DNA from 4 places in the Pantoea sp. PGP6 genome. Region 3 is predicted to be linked to each of the others. Evidence: predicted binding sites of a transcription regulator. Region 3 holds the regulator's gene; each other region holds the start of a gene.
What was found. The regulator LexA, encoded in region 3, represses DNA repair genes until DNA is damaged. The targets are predictions, from matches to a motif close to TNCTGTATGTACATACAGNA.
Positions count from the first base shown of each region.

Region 1: the regulator LexA is predicted to act here: its motif matches at 1,559-1,578, upstream of sulA (SOS-induced cell division inhibitor SulA).
Region 2: the regulator LexA is predicted to act here: its motif matches at 2,600-2,619, upstream of umuD (translesion error-prone DNA polymerase V autoproteolytic subunit).
Region 4: the regulator LexA is predicted to act here: its motif matches at 2,316-2,335, upstream of ACLIBF_RS12335 (metal-dependent hydrolase).

Region 1 covers NZ_JBQBMA010000001.1:2,871,354-2,875,814, forward strand. The annotation lists gene yccS (YccS family putative transporter) at 1-761, shown strand, start outside; gene ACLIBF_RS14080 (TfoX/Sxy family DNA transformation protein) at 758-1,387, opposite strand; gene sulA (SOS-induced cell division inhibitor SulA) at 1,599-2,090, shown strand; gene ompA (porin OmpA) at 2,441-3,508, shown strand; gene matP (macrodomain Ter protein MatP) at 3,593-4,060, opposite strand; gene ACLIBF_RS14100 (AAA family ATPase) at 4,114-4,461, shown strand, end outside.
Region 2 covers NZ_JBQBMA010000004.1:12,204-16,664, reverse strand. The annotation lists gene ACLIBF_RS23375 (arsenic transporter) at 1-760, shown strand, start outside; gene arsC (glutaredoxin-dependent arsenate reductase) at 810-1,238, shown strand; gene arsH (arsenical resistance protein ArsH) at 1,296-1,988, opposite strand; gene ACLIBF_RS23360 (ArsR/SmtB family transcription factor) at 2,015-2,350, opposite strand; gene umuD (translesion error-prone DNA polymerase V autoproteolytic subunit) at 2,699-3,148, shown strand; partial or broken gene ACLIBF_RS23350 (Y-family DNA polymerase) at 3,151-3,747, shown strand; partial or broken gene umuC (translesion error-prone DNA polymerase V subunit UmuC) at 3,823-4,461, shown strand, end outside.
Region 3 covers NZ_JBQBMA010000001.1:4,012,147-4,016,607, reverse strand. The annotation lists gene plsB (glycerol-3-phosphate 1-O-acyltransferase PlsB) at 1-1,455, opposite strand, end outside; gene ACLIBF_RS19445 (diacylglycerol kinase) at 1,584-1,952, shown strand; gene lexA (transcriptional repressor LexA) at 2,058-2,672, shown strand; gene dinF (MATE family efflux transporter DinF) at 2,777-4,099, shown strand; gene ACLIBF_RS19430 (CsbD family protein) at 4,271-4,461, shown strand, end outside.
Region 4 covers NZ_JBQBMA010000001.1:2,527,736-2,532,196, forward strand. The annotation lists gene hxpB (hexitol phosphatase HxpB) at 1-426, shown strand, start outside; gene kduI (5-dehydro-4-deoxy-D-glucuronate isomerase) at 602-1,438, shown strand; gene kduD (2-dehydro-3-deoxy-D-gluconate 5-dehydrogenase KduD) at 1,455-2,216, shown strand; gene ACLIBF_RS12335 (metal-dependent hydrolase) at 2,358-2,948, shown strand; gene ACLIBF_RS12340 (L-cystine transporter) at 3,101-4,461, shown strand, end outside.

The DNA.
Region 1 (4,461 bases), 1.1 Mb from region 3:
GGCTGGTGCCCTCGGTCGAAGGGCAACTGATTCTAATCGTGATCAGCGGGGTGCTGTTTTTCGCCTTCCGACAGGTGCAGTATGCGCAGGCCACGCTGTTTATCACGCTGCTGGTGCTGCTCTGTTTTAACCTGCTCGGCGAAGGATTTGAGGTGGCTTTACCGCGGGTGGTCGATACGCTTTTGGGCTGCGGTCTGGCCTGGCTGGCCGTCGCCTTTATCTGGCCAGACTGGCGCTTCCGTCAGCTACCGGCGGTAGCAGAACGCACCTTACAGGCCAACTGCCGCTATCTGGATGCGATTATGGAGCAATACCATCAGGGCAAAGATAACCGCCTGGCTTATCGCATCGCCCGGCGGGATGCGCATAATGCCGATGCCGAACTGGCGTCGGTGGTCTCCAACATGAGCAGTGAAAGCCGTACCAGCCAGACAATGCGTGATTCCGCTTTTCAGTTGCTGTGCTCAAATCACTCTTTCCTGAGCTATATCTCTGCACTGGGTGCGCATCGCGATAAAATTAGCGAACCGGAACTGCTCAAACTGCTGGATGATACGGTCTGTTATGTTGAGGATGTGCTGCAAACGGATGTCGTCAGCGATCAACAGGCTGAGACGATGCGTCATCAACTGGCTCAGCGGATCAGCCAGCTGGCCGCCGATGCGGATACACGTGCGCCACTGGTATTGCAGCAACTCGGCTTGCTGGTGGCGCTGATGCCTGAAGTCGCTCGCCTGCGCCGCACGCTTAACGCCGATTAGTTTACGCCGCCTTTGGGATTCAGCGTCATCAGTACGGTGCGCTGAAACCAGGCATTGAGTTCCGCCCTGACCGCCTGTGGCAGGGCGGCATAGTGATGGCCCGATATCGCCCCCTCCAGCGCCAGCAGCGTCTGTAGCCCGACATGCTGGTTTACCGCTTTCAGCTTCAGCCAGCATTGCTTAGCGCCGATCTCATACAGATGCTGCACGTTCAGAATACCCGCCTCATGTAACATCATCTCCATACGCACACTGAGATTAGGCAGATCTTTTAAGCGCAGTGATAACTGCTTACGCTGCTGCTCTTCCCTTGCGGTCTCCAGTGACGCAGCGGATAACGTCAGCAGATGCGCTGGCGCATGCCATAAAGCGTCATCAACCCGATAGTAGTTAAGGCTGACCAGTACGCCACGCTTACGAAAGATTAATGGCTCGAGTGGACGCTGTGCGATGTATTCACGCAGTGGCTCGCTGGCGCGCAGATAGAGTGCGTCATTATTTACCAAAGCAAAAACTACCCGTTCGACAGCCAGCGCATAGCCACCAAACTGGGTTCGCGACTCGATCGAGCCCAGCGGGGCCAGCTGCGCTCTGGAACGTTCAATGATCGGATTTAACTTTTTCATCACATCACCTCCGTGTTATAGAAATATCTGAAATTATGTTTGGTTTCAGATAATTAGAAGATAGGAAAAAGCCTTATCCGGTTCAATGAATTAATAGCGGTTCCGCTAACCTTGTGACGTTTTTGCGAGGCGTTATCAGAAATTTGGGTTGATCTTTATGCGTAACGCCAGTACTGTATATTCATACAGTCCACTGCTGAGTGATTAACTTATGCGAACACAACATCCGAACAATGCACGCTATGCTCATCATTACGCGTCCTCTTCCGTATCCGCTTCTCAGCATGGCTGGATTACTGAGTTACGCTATAGTGAGCAGCCCGGAATGATGCAGATGTTACTGTTGCCGCTGTTGCAGCAGCTGAGTCAGCAGTCGCGCTGGCAACTGTGGTTAACCCCTGCGCATAAGCTGAACCGTGCCTGGTTACAGCAGTCCGGCTTGCCGCTGGATAAGAGCATGCATATTGCCGATTCTGAGCGTATGAACGCAGTTGAGGCGATGATAAAAGCGCTGCGTACCGGAAATTACAGTGTCGTTCTGGCATGGATTCCGTACGAACTGGATGAAGATGAACGACGTCAACTGGAAAATGCAGCGGCCGAAGGCGATGCCCTGGGATTGATTTTGCGGTCGAGTGGAACACCCGAAGCGCCTCTCGGACCACAAAATGCGCTAAAAATTCAGTCGGATTTGTTTCATTAAGTAAAAGTCGGAACTTTCTCAAGCTATATTTCTTATCTGTCGTCGCTAAACCACTGATTCTGTTAGTTCGAGCGTTGACAATGGTTTAGCAGGTTTTTTGGCTATTGATCCGCGACGATAATACCAGGCTAATTGTTAGAATTTGTGTATAAATCTCTGTTTTTTTACAGAAGCGCCTCACATCATACTTGTAAGTTTCCAATCTCGTTGTAGACTTTATCTCGCCAGGGTGCTCAATAACCTCCGTTTTTTTGCGGTAGAGTCATAAGCGAGCGTTTTGACCCGGCGAAGGATTAAACCAAGAGCAACCTTTTTGCTCATTGCCTATTTGGATGATAACGAGGCGCAAAATGAAAAAGACAGCTATCGCAATTGCAGTGGCACTGGCTGGCTTCGCTACCGTAGCGCAGGCCGCTCCGAAAGATGACACCTGGTACACCGGTGCTAAACTGGGCTGGTCTCAGTACCACGACACTGGTTACTACGGTAACGGTTACCAAAACAATGACGGTCCAACTCACGAAAGCCAGCTGGGTGCAGGTGCATTCGTTGGTTACCAGGCAAATCCATACCTGGGCTTCGAGCTGGGCTATGACTGGCTGGGTCGCATGCCTAATAAAGGCAACGTGACTAACGGCGCGTTCAAAGCACAAGGCATTCAGCTGGCTGCTAAACTGAGCTACCCAATTTATGACGATCTGGACGTGTATACTCGTCTGGGCGGCATGGTATGGCGTGCAGACTCAACGCAGACTAATCCTGTTAATGGCCGCATCAGCGACCACGACACCGGTGTTTCTCCACTGGCAGCAGTTGGTGTTGAGTATGCGCTGACCAAAAACTGGGCTACCCGTCTGGATTACCAGTGGGTTAACAACATTGGTGATGCACAGACCGTTGGTACCCGTCCAGACAACGGCATGCTGAGCGTAGGCGTTTCATACCGCTTCGGTCAGGATGAAGCTGCTCCAGCACCAGCTCCGGCTCCAGCGCCAGCACCAGTTGTTGAAACCAAGCGTTTCACTCTGAAGTCTGACGTTCTGTTCACCTTCAACAAAGCTACCCTGAAGCCAGAAGGTCAGCAGGCTCTGGATCAGCTGTACAGCCAGCTGAGCTCAATGGATCCTAAAGATGGTTCCGTTGTCGTACTGGGCTTCACCGATCGCATCGGTTCAGAGCAGTACAACCAGAAACTGTCTGAGAAACGTGCTCAGTCAGTAGTAGATTACCTGGTATCTAAAGGTATCCCTTCTAACAAGATCTCTGCACGTGGCATGGGTGAATCTAACCCAGTTACCGGCAACACCTGTGACAGCGTGAAAGGCCGCAATGCCCTGATCGACTGCCTGGCGCCGGACCGTCGTGTAGAAATCGACGTTAAAGGCATCAAAGACGTTGTAACTCAGCCACAGGCTTAAGTTTACACGTAATAAAAAACCCCGCTAAGGCGGGGTTTTTTTATGCCAGTCTGTCGGCAAAGTTGCCAGACTATACGGGTGTAGTTACTCTTTTTCTGAGCCAGACTTACCGAGAATCGCCTGCAGATCTTCTCTGAGACTCGACATCTGATTGGCATACTTCTCTTTGCGTTCGGCATCTTCAATCAACTGCACTACCGTCTCAGACAAGGTACTGTTACGCCGTTGCGCCAGTCCTGCCAGCCGTTGCCAGACCAGATACTCAAGGTCAATCGACTTCTTCCGCGTATGCTGATGCTCAGCATTGAAGTGACGTTTGCGCCGCGCACGAATGGTCTGCTTAAGCCGATTATCCAGGTCGGCATGAATATGCTCAGCAATCCATTCGTTGACCGTAACCGGATTATTTTCCATCGCCAGCAGCTTATCGACTGCCGCCTGCGCCGCACTTAATTCAAGGTGACGCGTGATCAGTTCACCTTCCCGATGTTTTTTCACCAGGTATTTCCATTTCCATCCACTTTCAAGATTTTCGAGTTGCTGGTATTTCATCGGAATCTCATCGTGATCACGTAACGAGCTAAGAATAACAGCTTTTTTCCCGGATGCAGCAACGAAAAACATGCTGTCAACGTCACATCTTCAACAGGAAGTCTGCAGTGCTTAACAAGGGTGAATCCTGTATAATCTCGCTTTTCTTAAATCAGACAAATGCGATTATTTTGACCAGCACCCAACTTACGTGGCAAACCTTACAGCCGGATAGCGCACAATACCAATCCGTTTTCTCCCGAATTGCTGATGAAGAAACCGATGCTCTGGCAACGGTACAGCCCCGATTGCTGAATGCACTGGCGCATTTACACCACCAGACGCAGGGATTCCCGTTACTGCTGGTTCGCAGCCAGGAAAATCGCGACTACCTGGCGCAGATAGCCCAGGCGGCTCAGCGG
Region 2 (4,461 bases), on a different contig from region 3:
TGCCTCGGTGATGGTGCCGGTGAATATCGCGTCCGTGGCCGCCACGCTGGTGATGCTGCACCTGTTTTTCCGCAGGGACATCCCGGCCACTTACGACCTGGCGAAGCTGAAGGCGCCGCGTGAGGCCATTCGCGATGCGCGTACCTTTAAAACCGGCTGGATTGTTCTCATCCTGCTGCTGATCGGCTTCTTTGCCCTCGAACCACTCGGCGTGCCGGTCAGCCTTGTGGCCGCGGTGGCGGCGTTTATTCTCTGGCTGGTAGCCCGGAAAGGCAATGTGATTGATACCGGAAAGGTACTGAAAGGTGCGCCCTGGCAGATCGTTATCTTCTCGCTGGGCATGTACCTGGTGGTATACGGACTACGCAATGCCGGGCTGACTGATTACCTTTCTGCCGCCCTGAACCGGTTTGCAGAGCATGGCGTCTGGGGCGCAACGCTCGGCACCGGCTTTCTGACGGCGGCGCTCTCTTCTGTCATGAACAACATGCCTACCGTGCTGGTTGGCGCGCTCTCCATTGACGGCAGCACCGCGCAGGGCGTGGTGAAGGAGGCGATGATTTACGCCAACATCATCGGCTGCGACCTCGGTCCGAAAATCACCCCCATCGGCAGCCTTGCTACCCTGCTGTGGCTGCACGTCTTGGCACAGAAAAACATTACCGTCAGCTGGGGCTACTACTTCCGTGTGGGCATCGTGATGACCCTGCCGGTGCTGTTTGTGACGCTGGCCGCACTGGCCCTGCGCCTGTCTGTTTAACCTAAACCCCGGCGCTGCGCCTGTGCAGCGCCTTTACGGAGTACCGCTTATGACTGACATTACCATTTACCACAATCCGGCCTGCGGGACGTCCCGCAATACCCTGGCACTTATCCGCAACAGCGGCACCGAGCCCACGGTGATTCTGTATCTGGAAACTCCGCCGGCGCGTGATGAGCTGAAAAAGCTTATTGCGGATATGGAGATCAGCGTGCGCGCCCTGCTGCGTAAAAATACCGAACCTTACGAGCAGCTCGGCCTGGCAGAGGACCGGTTCAGCGATAACGAACTGCTCGATGCCATGCTGGCTCATCCGATCCTCATTAATCGACCGGTTGTGGTTACGCCGCTCGGAACGAAGCTGTGTCGCCCCTCAGAAATGGTTCTGGACATACTGCCGGACCCGCAGAAGGGAGCGTTTACCAAAGAGGACGGCGAAGCCGTCATTGATGAGCACGGAAACCGCGTCAGCCACTGATGTTTCACCAGGCTGCGGGCATAGCAAATGTGAAAAAGCCGGCAGATGCCGGCTTTTTTATATGCTGCGCTGGTTTACACGCTCAGAGAGCTGCGCGGCACTCTCTTTCCTTTCGCTGTAGCGGTCGGTGAGATAACCACTGCGACCGCGCGTCAGCAGAGTGAACTTCATCAGTTCCTCCATGACGTCCACTATGCGGTCATAATACGGAGAAGGCTTCATGCGGCCGGCCTCATCAAACTCGGCCCAAGCTTTTGCCACGGATGACTGGTTCGGGATAGTGATCATCCGCATCCAGCGCCCGAGAATACGCATCTGATTTACGGCGTTGAACGACTGTGAGCCGCCGCTGACCTGCATTACCGCAAGGGTTTTCCCCTGCGAGGGCCGGACCGCCCCGGACGTCAGCGGAATCCAGTCAATCTGCGTCTTCATGATGCCGGTCATGGCACCGTGACGCTCAGGGGAGCACCAGACCATCCCTTCTGACCAGAGTACCAGCTCGCGCAGCTCTGCGACCTTCGGATGCGTCTCAGGTGCATCATCCGGCAGCGGCAGGCCAGACGGATTGAATATCTTCACCTCCGCGCCCATGGCCGTCAGCAGCCGGGCGGCCTCTTCCGTGGTGAGTCGGCTGTAAGAGCGCTCCCGCAGCGAGCCGTAGAGCATCAGTATGCGGGGCGGATGCGCCACCTCTTCGACTTTTAATTTTTCTTCCGTCAGCGGTGCATCCAGGTGCGTCGGATCGATATTGTTCAGGGCATCATTGAAGTTATTCACAATAGAGTCTCTTTATGAGTAATCGTAGCCGACAGGCTGCAGCAGCAGCCAGCGGCGCAGCACTCTTCCGTCAGAAAGGCCATCAGCTGCTCAAGCTGCGCATAGCAGGGCCTGCAGAACAGGGTACGGCTCTGCCGTTCCTGGCTTATGAGGCCAGCTGACATCAGCGCAGAAAGGTGATGACTTAGCGTGGAGGCCGGAATAGCCAGTCTTTTCTGGATGTCACCCACAGGCAGTCCTTCAGGCCCGACTTTCACCAGTTCACGGTAAATTCCCAGTCGCGTCACGTGTCCCAGTTCCCTGAGAGCAGCCGCAGCATTTTGTATGTCCACATCATCACCAAATCTACATTTCCAGAATAATGGAAATATAATTTAAAGCGGACGGAATGGTCAAGCCTCTTCCCGCCATAAAAGTGCTGCGCTCAAAAAGAAAGCCTTTTATACCCTGTTGATCCGGCTGCAGTGGCAGAGCATATAAAAAGGCCATGGCTCAGCATTTCGGTAAAATTCCAGCACTCTGACAACAGCTTTAGCCATAACCGTTTCGCTTCCTCTTGCCAGAAATTCCAGGCTCAATAATACTGTTCATATAACCAGTATAATTTAAAGGAGGATTTTTATGCGCTTTACATTTTTTTCCCTAATCCGTACACAGCAGCACGTCCGGGACGCCGCGTTATGAAAGCGGTCAGTTACGCTCAGGGCCTGACGCTGTTATGGCCGCCGATTTTTACCCCAACGGTAAAGGTGCCGCTGTACGCAGATCCCTGCTCAGCTGGCTTTCCCTCCCCTGCTCAGGATTATGTAGAGAAAGAGCTGGACCTGAATGAGCTTTGTATTCGCAGACGGGCGTCCACATTCTTCGTACGGGCCAGTGGCAACAGCATGCAGGAGCTGGGGCTTTATGACGGTGATGTTATGGTGGTCGATCGCGCGGAGCCACCCACGCACGGCGACATCGTCATTGCCGAGGTTGGCGGTGAGTTCACAGTTAAGCGCCTGCAGCTGCTCCCGAGGGTGGCACTGCTGCCCATGAACCCTGCTTACGCCGCCATCTATCCGGAAGAGCTGCAGCTGCTCGGCGTTGTCACCTGGTTCTTTAACAGTACCCGGGCCCGTCGGAGATAATTATGCCCATGTTCGGACTGGCTGACGTCAACTCTTTCTATGCCAGCTGTGAGACGCTTTTCCGCCCGGACCTGCGTGGCAGGCCGGTAGTCGTGCTCAGTAACAACGATGGCTGCGTTATTGCGCGCTCTGCTGGCGCAAAAGCTCTGGGTATAAAAATGGGTGCACCGTGGTTCCAGATAAAAACGCAGGACTATCCGGAAAAGATACACGTGTTCAGCTCAAACTATGCGCTGTATCACAGCCTGAGCCAGAGAGTAATGACCGCGCTTGAGGAGATAACGCCACGCGTCGAGCAGTACAGCATTGATGAAATGTTCCTGGATATTACCGGTATTAACGGCTGTGAGGACTTCGAAGCTTTTGGTCGTCGCCTGCGCGCGCATGTATTTACCACAACGGGTCTTACCGTCGGTGTCGGCATGGGGCCCACTAAAACGCTGGCAAAATCGGCCCAGTGGGCGAGTAAGGAGTGGAAGCAGTTTCGCGGCGTGCTGGCGCTGACGCCGGGTAATCTGAAACGTACCGAAACTCTGCTAGCTAACCAGCCCGTTGAGGAAATATGGGGTGTGGGACGGCGTATCGGTAAGCGACTCAGCCTGATGGGCATCGAAACCGCCCTGCAGCTGTCACGCGCGCGTCCAAAGTTCATTCGCGATAACTTTTCCGTGGTACTGGAACGCACCGTAATGTCCTGCATCGAGGAAGTTGTGCCGCGTCTGGAGGTATATTCAGTCGATGAGGGGTTCTGCGACTGCCGCGGCATGGAAATGGCCATGCCCTATGAGGATTTTGGCCGCATGATCCGCAACCATGTCAAAACCTGCACCGGCCTGACTGTCGGCGTCGGCCTGGCGCCGACGAAGACGCTGGCGAAGTCAGCACAGTGGGCCGGAAAGGAGTGGCCGCAGTTTCGCGGGGTGCTGGCGCTCACGCCGGGGAATCCGAGGCGGACCGAAACGCTGCTGTCGCGTCAGCCTGTGGGTGAACTCTGGGGCGTGGGGTCCCGGCTTGAAAAACGCCTGCAGCTGCTCGGCGTGACAACGGCGCTCGATCTGGCACGCACCTCCCCTTCTTTCATCCGTAAGAATTTCGGTGTGGTTCTTGAGCGCACGGTACGCGAGCTTAACGGCGAATCCTGCATCCCGATGGAGGATGCGCCCCCGCCCAAACAGCAGATAGTCGTGAGCCGCAGCTTCGGCGAGCGCATCACGGAATATGACGCGATGCGACAATCCGTCTGCGCGTATGCCGAACGCGTGGCGGAAAAGCTTCGTGAGGATCGGCAATTCTGCCACCACATCTCCGTTTTT
Region 3 (4,461 bases):
CGGCACGCGCTTGTTGAGATAGTTAACCAGCGGCAGTGGTTCGCCAAAGTTAACGTAGCCCTGGCCGAGGTTGCGCAGCTTACGTAAGCCATGCACCATCTGCATGAAGCCCTCTTTCTCTTTCGCCGCGCCGCGTAGCTCTTTGGCGTAAGTACCCACTTCCATGACATGTTCGTAGCCAATGTAAATCGGCACCAGGGTGATCGGGCGATTCCCCCCGCGCAGCATCGCCTGCAGGGTCATGGCTAAGGTGCCGGTTTTCGGATCGAGCAGGCGACCGGTGCGTGAACGTCCCCCTTCGACAAAGTATTCAACCGAGTAACCGCGGGTGAACAGTTCGCCAAGATATTCACGGAACACCGTGGCATACAGCTTGTTGCCTTTGAAGGTACGACGGATAAAGAACGCGCCCAGACGACGGAAAATCGGTCCGGCTGGCCAGAAGTTGAGGTTGATACCGGCGGCAATGTGCGGCGGCACCAGTCCCTGATGATAAAGCACGTAAGAGAGCAGCAGGTAATCCATGTGGCTGCGATGGCACGGCACATAGACGATTTCATGGCCATCCTGCGCCAGCTGACGGACTTTTTCGCCGCCATTAACATTGATGCCCTGATAGAGCCGGCTCCAGAGCCAGCCCATGACGCGGTCGGTGACGCGAATCGCTTCATAGGAGAAGTTTGCCGCGATCTCTTCCATCATCTCAACCGCATTTTGCTGCGCTTTTTCATGGGAGATTTTTTTGCTGCGCGCTTCATCTTCAACCGCTTTTTCAATCGCTTTCGATTGCAGCAGACGATTAAACAGATCCTGACGTGCCGGTAAGCGTGGGCCAACCGCCGCCAGCCGCTGGCGGGCGAAATGAATGCGCGCCACCCGGGCCAGTTTCTGGGCGATTGATTGGTCGGTGCCGTGTTCGGTTGCCATGCGGCGCAGCGAAACGGTCGGCGAGAAACGGACAAAACTGTCGCGTCCATGCCAGATCACCGCAAAGAATTTCTGCACGCCGTTCAGCACCCGCAGGTGCGGCGTATCTTCGCCCTGAACCTCACGACCAGGCGCCCGGCCAAACATCACCGTCACCGGCAGCATCTGGATATCCAGCTTGGGGTTATTGCGATGCAGGTCCAGATAATCGTGAAAAATCTTCACCGATTCGACGCTGGGCACAAAATAGGGGAACACACGCGGGCCATCGTGGATAAAAACGTGGCGCGGCAGCAGCGAACCATCAATCTCCAGCGGAGAAAGCGGGTCGGGCAGATGATGCCGCAGGCACTGCGCGCGTAAAGTCAGTAAGTCAGCCTTCGAATCGTAAGGCAAAACGTACATAATGGGCCGGGTCGGGTCCAGACCATGTTCAGAAACGGGATCGGCCGGAATGGCCTTACTCTTTACCAAAAACGACAGTGGTAAATTCAGTAATTTGTAATAAAGTTTACGCCAACCTGACATAGACAACATGAAGCCTCTTGTTAGCAAAGCGCCGCAAGCATACCAGAAAGCGCAGCGAAGATCTGTGGTGGTGCCATTTGCACGCAGCCCAGACATTGACGTCAATCCGATGAAAGGGTTCCACTTATATGGCAAATAATGCCACGGGTCTTGTAAGAATAGTAAAAGCCGCAGGTTACTCATGGCAGGGCCTGCGTGCCGCTTGGCAACACGAAGCGGCTTTCCGCCAGGAGGCGCTGGCCGCGCTGGTGGCCATTATTGTGGCCTGCTGGCTGGATGTCGATATTGTCTCTCGCATCCTGATGATCGGGGCAGTGGTGCTGGTGGTCATTGTTGAAATCCTCAACAGCGCCATCGAGGCGGTAGTGGATCGTATTGGCCAGGAGCGCCACCCTTTAGCCGGACGGGCAAAGGATATGGGCTCGGCGGCGGTGCTGATCAGCATCTTACTGGCACTGTTTGTCTGGATCGCGCTGCTTTGGTCGCATTTGCGATAAGCCTTCCACAACGCGCCAGATGGCGCGTTTTGCCTGAGAATCGGTTTCCATTTCACCAATACCTGTATATACTCACAGCGACTGTATAAACAACCAGGGGGCGGGATGAAAGCATTAACCAGCAGGCAGCAGCAGGTCTATGACCTGATTCGCGACCATATTACTCAAACGGGCATGCCGCCTACGCGTGCAGAAATTGCCGCGCAGCTGGGTTTCCGCTCGCCGAACGCGGCAGAAGAGCATCTGAAGGCACTGGCACGCAAAGGGGTGATTGAGATTGTCTCTGGCGCCTCTCGCGGTATTCGCCTGTTGATGGAAGAAGAAGCATCTGAAGGTCTGCCGCTGATTGGCCGGGTTGCTGCCGGTGAGCCGATCATGGCGCAGGAGCACATCGAAACCCATTACAAAGTGGATCCGGGCCTGTTCAAACCTTCTGCCGATTTTCTGCTGCGCGTCAGTGGAATGTCGATGAAAGATATCGGGATTATGGATGGCGACCTGCTCGCGGTACATAAAACCCAGGACGTACGCAACGGCCAGGTTGTTGTGGCCCGTATTGATGATGAAGTGACGGTTAAACGCTGGAAGAAGCAGGGTGCTATTGTGCATTTGCTGCCTGAAAACAGTGATTTTGAGCCGATCATTGTCGATACGCGCGCCCAGTCGCTGACGGTAGAAGGTCTGGCGGTCGGTGTGGTTCGCAACGGCGAATGGCTCTGAGTCTGACATAACCGCGCATTCGTAGCGTCTGATGCTATTCTGTCTGCCCTAATTTTGTCGCTGCTGCTCCCCTCTCTGCAGCGACACCGAGCACGGAACTGCGAATGCGTTTTTTAACGGCTACCGACAAAAACCTCTGGCGGCTGGCGCTGCCGATGATCCTTTCTAACATCACCGTTCCCTTACTGGGGGTGGTCGATACTGCTGTCATTGGTCACCTCGACAGCCCGGTCTATCTGGGCGGGGTTGCGGTCGGCACGACAGTCACCAGTTTCCTCTTCATGCTGCTGCTGTTCCTTCGGATGAGTACTACCGGCCTGACGGCGCAGGCTTTTGGTGCCGGCGATAAAATGGCGCTGGCACGTGCGCTGACCCAGCCTTTAATTATTGCGCTGCTGGCTGGCGTGCTGTTCATCTGCCTGCGCTCGCCGATTACTACGCTGGCGGCCGATCTGATTGGCGGCGATCCCAAAGTTTTGCAACAGGCGGCACTGTTTATTCAGATCCGCTGGTTAAGTGCGCCCGCCACCCTGGCAAATCTGGTGATCCTTGGCTGGCTGCTGGGCGTGCAGTACGCGCGTGCGCCGGTCATCCTGCTGGTGATCGGCAATCTGGTCAATATTGTGCTCGATCTGTGGCTGGTGATGGGGCTGCACTGGGGAGTGGCAGGCGCGGCAACCGCGACCGCGCTGGCGGAGTATATAACGCTGGTCGTCGGGGCAGTGATGGTCTGGCGGGTATTGAAACTACGTGGCATCACCACCGCAATGCTGAAGCAGAGCTGGCGCGGCGATATTCAGCGGCTACTGCGTCTTAATCGCGACATTATGCTGCGTTCGTTAATGCTGCAGCTCTGTTTTGCCTCGCTGACCGTGCTGGGCGCACGTATCGGTCCGCAGGTGGTGGCGGTGAACGCCGTGCTGCTGATGTTTATCACCTTTACCGCCTATGCGCTGGATGGTTTTGCCTACGCAGTCGAAGCCTTCGCCGGTGAGGCGCATGGCGCGAAAGATGGCAGCAGGCTGCTGCGCGTCTGGCATTCTGCCTGCCGACAGGCGCTGGTGGTGGCTCTGATGTTCTCAGTAATTTATGCGTGTTTCGGCTCGCATATCGTGGCGCTGCTGACCTCGATTGAACAGCTGCAACAGGCGGCCGATCGCTATCTGATATGGCAGGTGATCCTGCCGCTGGCGGGCGTCTGGTGCTATCTGCTGGATGGCATGTTCATCGGTGCAACCCGCGGCCGGGAGATGCGTAACAGCATGATGGTGGCGGCACTTGGTTACTTCCTGACGTTGCTTAGCGTCCCGCTGCTGGGCAACCACGGCTTGTGGCTGGCGGTCACCGTTTTCCTGGCGCTGCGTGGCCTGTCGCTGTGGCTGATCTGGCGTAAACACTGGCAGCAGAACAGCTGGTTTAACGCCTGATAGCTGGCATCTGATGTCCTCCGGCTACAGATTATTCTGTATTGTTCCGGCAAACCTAAAATCTTCTACTACAATTAACCGTAAGCAGCGCAGTGAACCAGCGCTTTATATCGTCATTTTGTTTTCTTTCAAGATAAATGATGTAACCAAAGGATGACATAGAGGTCTGCCATGAATAAAGATCAAGCGAGCGGCAACTGGAAGCAGTTCAAAGGCACAGTAAAAGAGAAATGGGGCAAGCTGACCGACGATGATATGCAGGTTATCGAAGGCAAACGCGATCAGCTGGTCGGAAAAATTCAGGAACGTTACGGCTATGCGAAAGAAGATGCAGAGCGTGAAGTAACGGACTGGGAAGGTCA
Region 4 (4,461 bases), 1.5 Mb from region 3:
CGGGCGATGACGCTGATTGAAGAGACCCGTCCGCTGTTGCCAGGGGTTGAGGCCGCACTGCAGCTGTGCCGGCAGCACAACCTGAAAATTGGCCTCGCCTCCGCCTCACCGCTGGCGATGCTGGAACGAGTACTGGAGATCTTCAACCTGCGGCACTATTTCGACGTGCTCGCCTCGGCGGAAGCGCTGCCTTACAGCAAACCCCATCCGCAGGTCTATCTCAACGCGGCCGCCAGCCTGGCGATCGACCCGCTTAACTGCGTCACGCTGGAAGATTCCTTCAACGGTATGATCGCCACCAAAGCGGCGCGGATGCGTTCGATTGTGGTTCCGGCGGCGGTGCACCGGGACGATCCGCGCTGGGCGCTGGCAGATGTCCGGCTGGATGACCTGACCCAACTGACGCTGGCCGATTTACACGGTTAAGTGCAAGCCCGCCAGCAGGCGGGCTGTTTAACCCGCTTCGGCGTACTGTTGATCTACTCCGCAAATAATTAAAACAACGTTTCATTTTTATTGAATTCATATCCCGCTCTGCCTAAGATGCCCAGACAGTCCCTGTTCCGGGGCATGCTTAACCTGATCTGCAGAGAGGCCTGAGATGGACGTTCGTCAAAGCATTCACAGTGATCACGCCAGACAGCTGGACACTAACGCGCTGCGCCGCGAGTTTCTGATTGAAACGATTTTTACTGCCGATAACTACACCCTGACCTACAGCCATATCGATCGCATTATCATCGGCGGCGTAATGCCGGTGAATAACCCGGTAACGATTGGCGACGAAATGGGTAAGCAGTTAGGCGTCAGCTACTTTCTTGAACGCCGCGAACTGGGCATGATCAATATCGGTGGCCCCGGACTGGTGGAAGTGGATGGCAAAAGCTGGGAAATCGGCCATGAAGAGGCACTCTATATCGGTAAGGGTGCGCGAAATCTGCTGTTCCGCAGTCTGAATCCGGCCCAGCCGGCGAAGTTCTACTACAACAGCGCCCCTGCGCATGCGACCTTCCCGGATAAAAAAATCACCTTACAGGAGGCCGCCACCGCCACACTCGGCGATCCTGCCACCTCCAATCGCCGCACCATCAATAAGTTCATCGTGCCGGACGTGCTACCGACCTGTCAGCTCACCATGGGCTTAACCAAACTGGAGGAAGGCAGCCTGTGGAACACCATGCCGTGCCACACCCATGAACGCCGCATGGAGGTCTATTTCTATTTCGACATGAGCGAGGAGAGTGCGGTTTTCCACATGATGGGCGAGCCGCAGCAAACCCGTCACCTGCTGGTGCATAACGAGCAGGCGGTGATTTCACCTAGCTGGTCGATTCACGCCGGCGTCGGCACGCAGCGCTACACCTTCATCTGGGGCATGGTGGGCGAAAATCAGGTCTTTGATGACATGGACCACGTCAAAATCAGCGAACTACGCTGAGCAGAGGAGAAATATCATGGTACTGAATGCGTTTAGCCTGGAAGGGAAAGTGGCGCTGGTGACCGGCTGTAATACCGGTTTAGGACAGGGTATGGCGCTGGGTCTGGCGCAGGCGGGATGCGACATCGTCGGCGTCAACCGCGAAGGACCGGACGAGACCCAAAGCAAAGTGGAAGCGCTGGGCCGCCGTTTCTGGTCGATAAAGGCTGACCTGATGAAAACGGAGGTGGTCGGCTCGGTGGTTGAGCAGGCGCTGGCCGCTGCGGGTAAAATCGACATTCTGGTGAATAATGCCGGGATTATCCGCCGCGAAGATGCGCTGAACTTCAGCGAGCAGGACTGGGATGATGTAATGAATCTCAACAGCAAGAGTCTGTTTTTTCTGTCACAGCAGGTAGCCCGGCAGTTTATCGCCCAGGGTAACGGCGGCAAAATTATCAATATTGCTTCGATGCTTTCGTTCCAGGGTGGGATTCGCGTGCCCTCTTATACTGCGTCAAAAAGTGCGGTAATGGGGCTGACCCGCCTGATGGCGAACGAATGGGCGAAGCACAATATTAATGTCAATGCGATTGCCCCCGGTTACATGGCCACCAATAACACCCAACAGTTACGCAGTGATGAAGCGCGCAGTGAAGAGATCCTCGGGCGTATTCCGGCCGGACGCTGGGGCGTACCCGACGATATGATGGGGCCGGTGGTGTTCCTGGCCTCAGCCGCCTCTGACTACGTTAACGGCTTTACGCTGGCGGTGGATGGCGGCTGGCTGGCGCGCTGATTTATCGGGCGGACACGCCACCGGGATTGTCCGCTTTTTTTAGTTAAATTCACGCTTCGTTACAGCGTCACATGTTCTCATTCACTGGATAAATCCCTATACTGGATGCATCGACAGTTTTCTTTGCAGCCAGGTTCCATCATGACGGCCGAGGGCCATATCATTTTTGCCATTGCGAGTGCCATTTTCGCTAAACGTGCTGAACTTACACCGGTGCTGGCGCAGGCAGACTGGTGGCATCTTGTTCCGTCGGCACTGCTGACCTGCCTGTTGCCCGACATCGATCACCCCAAATCGCTGCTCGGACAACGACTACGCTGGCTCTCTCATCCGATTGCACGGGCATTTGGCCATCGCGGTTTTACCCACAGTTTACTGGCGGTGGCTGCCGGGCTGTGGCTGTTTCAGCTTAACCTGCCAGCTGAGTCGCCGATTCCGCCTGATGTATTGCAGGGACTGACGCTGGGTTATCTCAGCCATATTGTTGCTGACATGCTGACACCGGCGGGCGTACCTCTGTTATGGCCCTGCCGCTGGCGCTTTCGTCTACCTATTCTGAAAAGTCAGAAAGGTAACCAACTTGAGCGGGCTTTGTGCCTTGGACTGGTTGGCTATGCGCTGTGGTTCCCGGTGGGTATGCCTTCGTTTGGTGCAAACGGCTGGCCCGCTCAGCTATTTGATACGCTACAAAATGGTGTCGGTCGGTTGATTTCCAGTCAGACTGCGCATTAAATCAACAAATTAAGCGATTAAGTTATAAAGCATGCCATTTGGATATAAGGCCTGCACCCTCTCCTGCTGATACCATTCCTGCAGTCTTAATTCGTGATTAACATTATGCGGTTTTCCCGACGCGGAAAACCGCATTACTCTGGAGTTTCAGTATGGACCTTCCTCTTACGCTTAACCTCGTCGCCTTTGTGGTGCTGCTGGTGTTGCTCTCCCGTTTCAGCCGCAACAACTGGAGCCTGTCGAAGAAAGTGCTGACCGGTCTGGTGATCGGCGTACTGTTCGGCCTGGTGCTGCAGCTGATTTACGGTGAAAACAGCGCGGTGGTTAAAACCTCTATCAGCTGGTTTAACATCGTTGGCAATGGCTACGTGCAGCTGCTGCAGATGGTGGTAATGCCGCTGGTGTTTGTTTCGATTCTGAGTGCGGTTGCCCGCCTGCATAACGCCTCTTCACTGGGTAAAATCAGCGTACTGACCATCGGCGTGCTGCTGTTTACCACCGCTATCTCGGCGCTGGTTGGGGTGTTCGTCACCGGCCTGTTTGGTCTGAGCGCTGAAGGTCTGGTGCAGGGTGTGCAGGAAACCGCGCGTCTGAGTGCCATTCAGGGCAACTACGTCGGCAAAGTCTCTGACCTGAGTGTGCCGCAGCTGGTGTTGTCCTTTATTCCGAAAAACCCGTTTGCCGATCTGACCGGTGCGAATCCGACCTCGATCATCAGCGTGGTCATCTTTGCTGCCTTCCTTGGTGTGGCCGCGCTGCAGCTGCTGAAAGATGATGAAGTAAAAGGTCAGCGCGTGCTGGTGGCGATCGACACGCTGCAGTCGTGGGTGATGAAGCTGGTTCGTTTAGTGATGAAGCTGACGCCGTACGGTGTGCTGGCCCTGATGACCAAAGTGGTAGCCGGTTCGAATCTGCAGGACATCATCAAACTGGGAAGCTTCGTGGTTGCCTCTTACCTCGGTCTGGCAATTATGTTTGGCGTCCATGCGCTGCTGCTGTCGGTCAACGGGATTAACCCGATGCGTTTCTTCCGCAAAGTGTGGCCGGTGATTACCTTTGCCTTTACCAGCCGCTCCAGCGCCGCCAGTATTCCGCTGAGCGTTGAGACGCAAACCCGTCGCCTCGGCGTGCCAGAGTCGATTGCCAGCTTCTCAGCCTCGTTCGGTGCCACAATCGGCCAGAACGGCTGTGCCGGTCTCTATCCGACCATGCTGGCAGTGATGGTTGCGCCAACCGTTGGCATCAATCCGTTTGACCCACTGTGGATCGCCACGCTGGTCGGAATTGTCACGCTGAGCTCGGCTGGCGTAGCCGGTGTTGGTGGCGGTGCGACTTTCGCCGCGCTGATTGTGCTGCCCGCCATGGGCCTGCCGGTCACTCTGGTGGCGCTGCTGATCTCCATCGAACCGCTGATCGACATGGGCCGTACCGCACTGAACGTCAATGGCTCCATGACGGCTGGTTCCCTCACCAGCCGCTGGTTAGGTCTGACCGATAAGCGCGTGCTGGACAG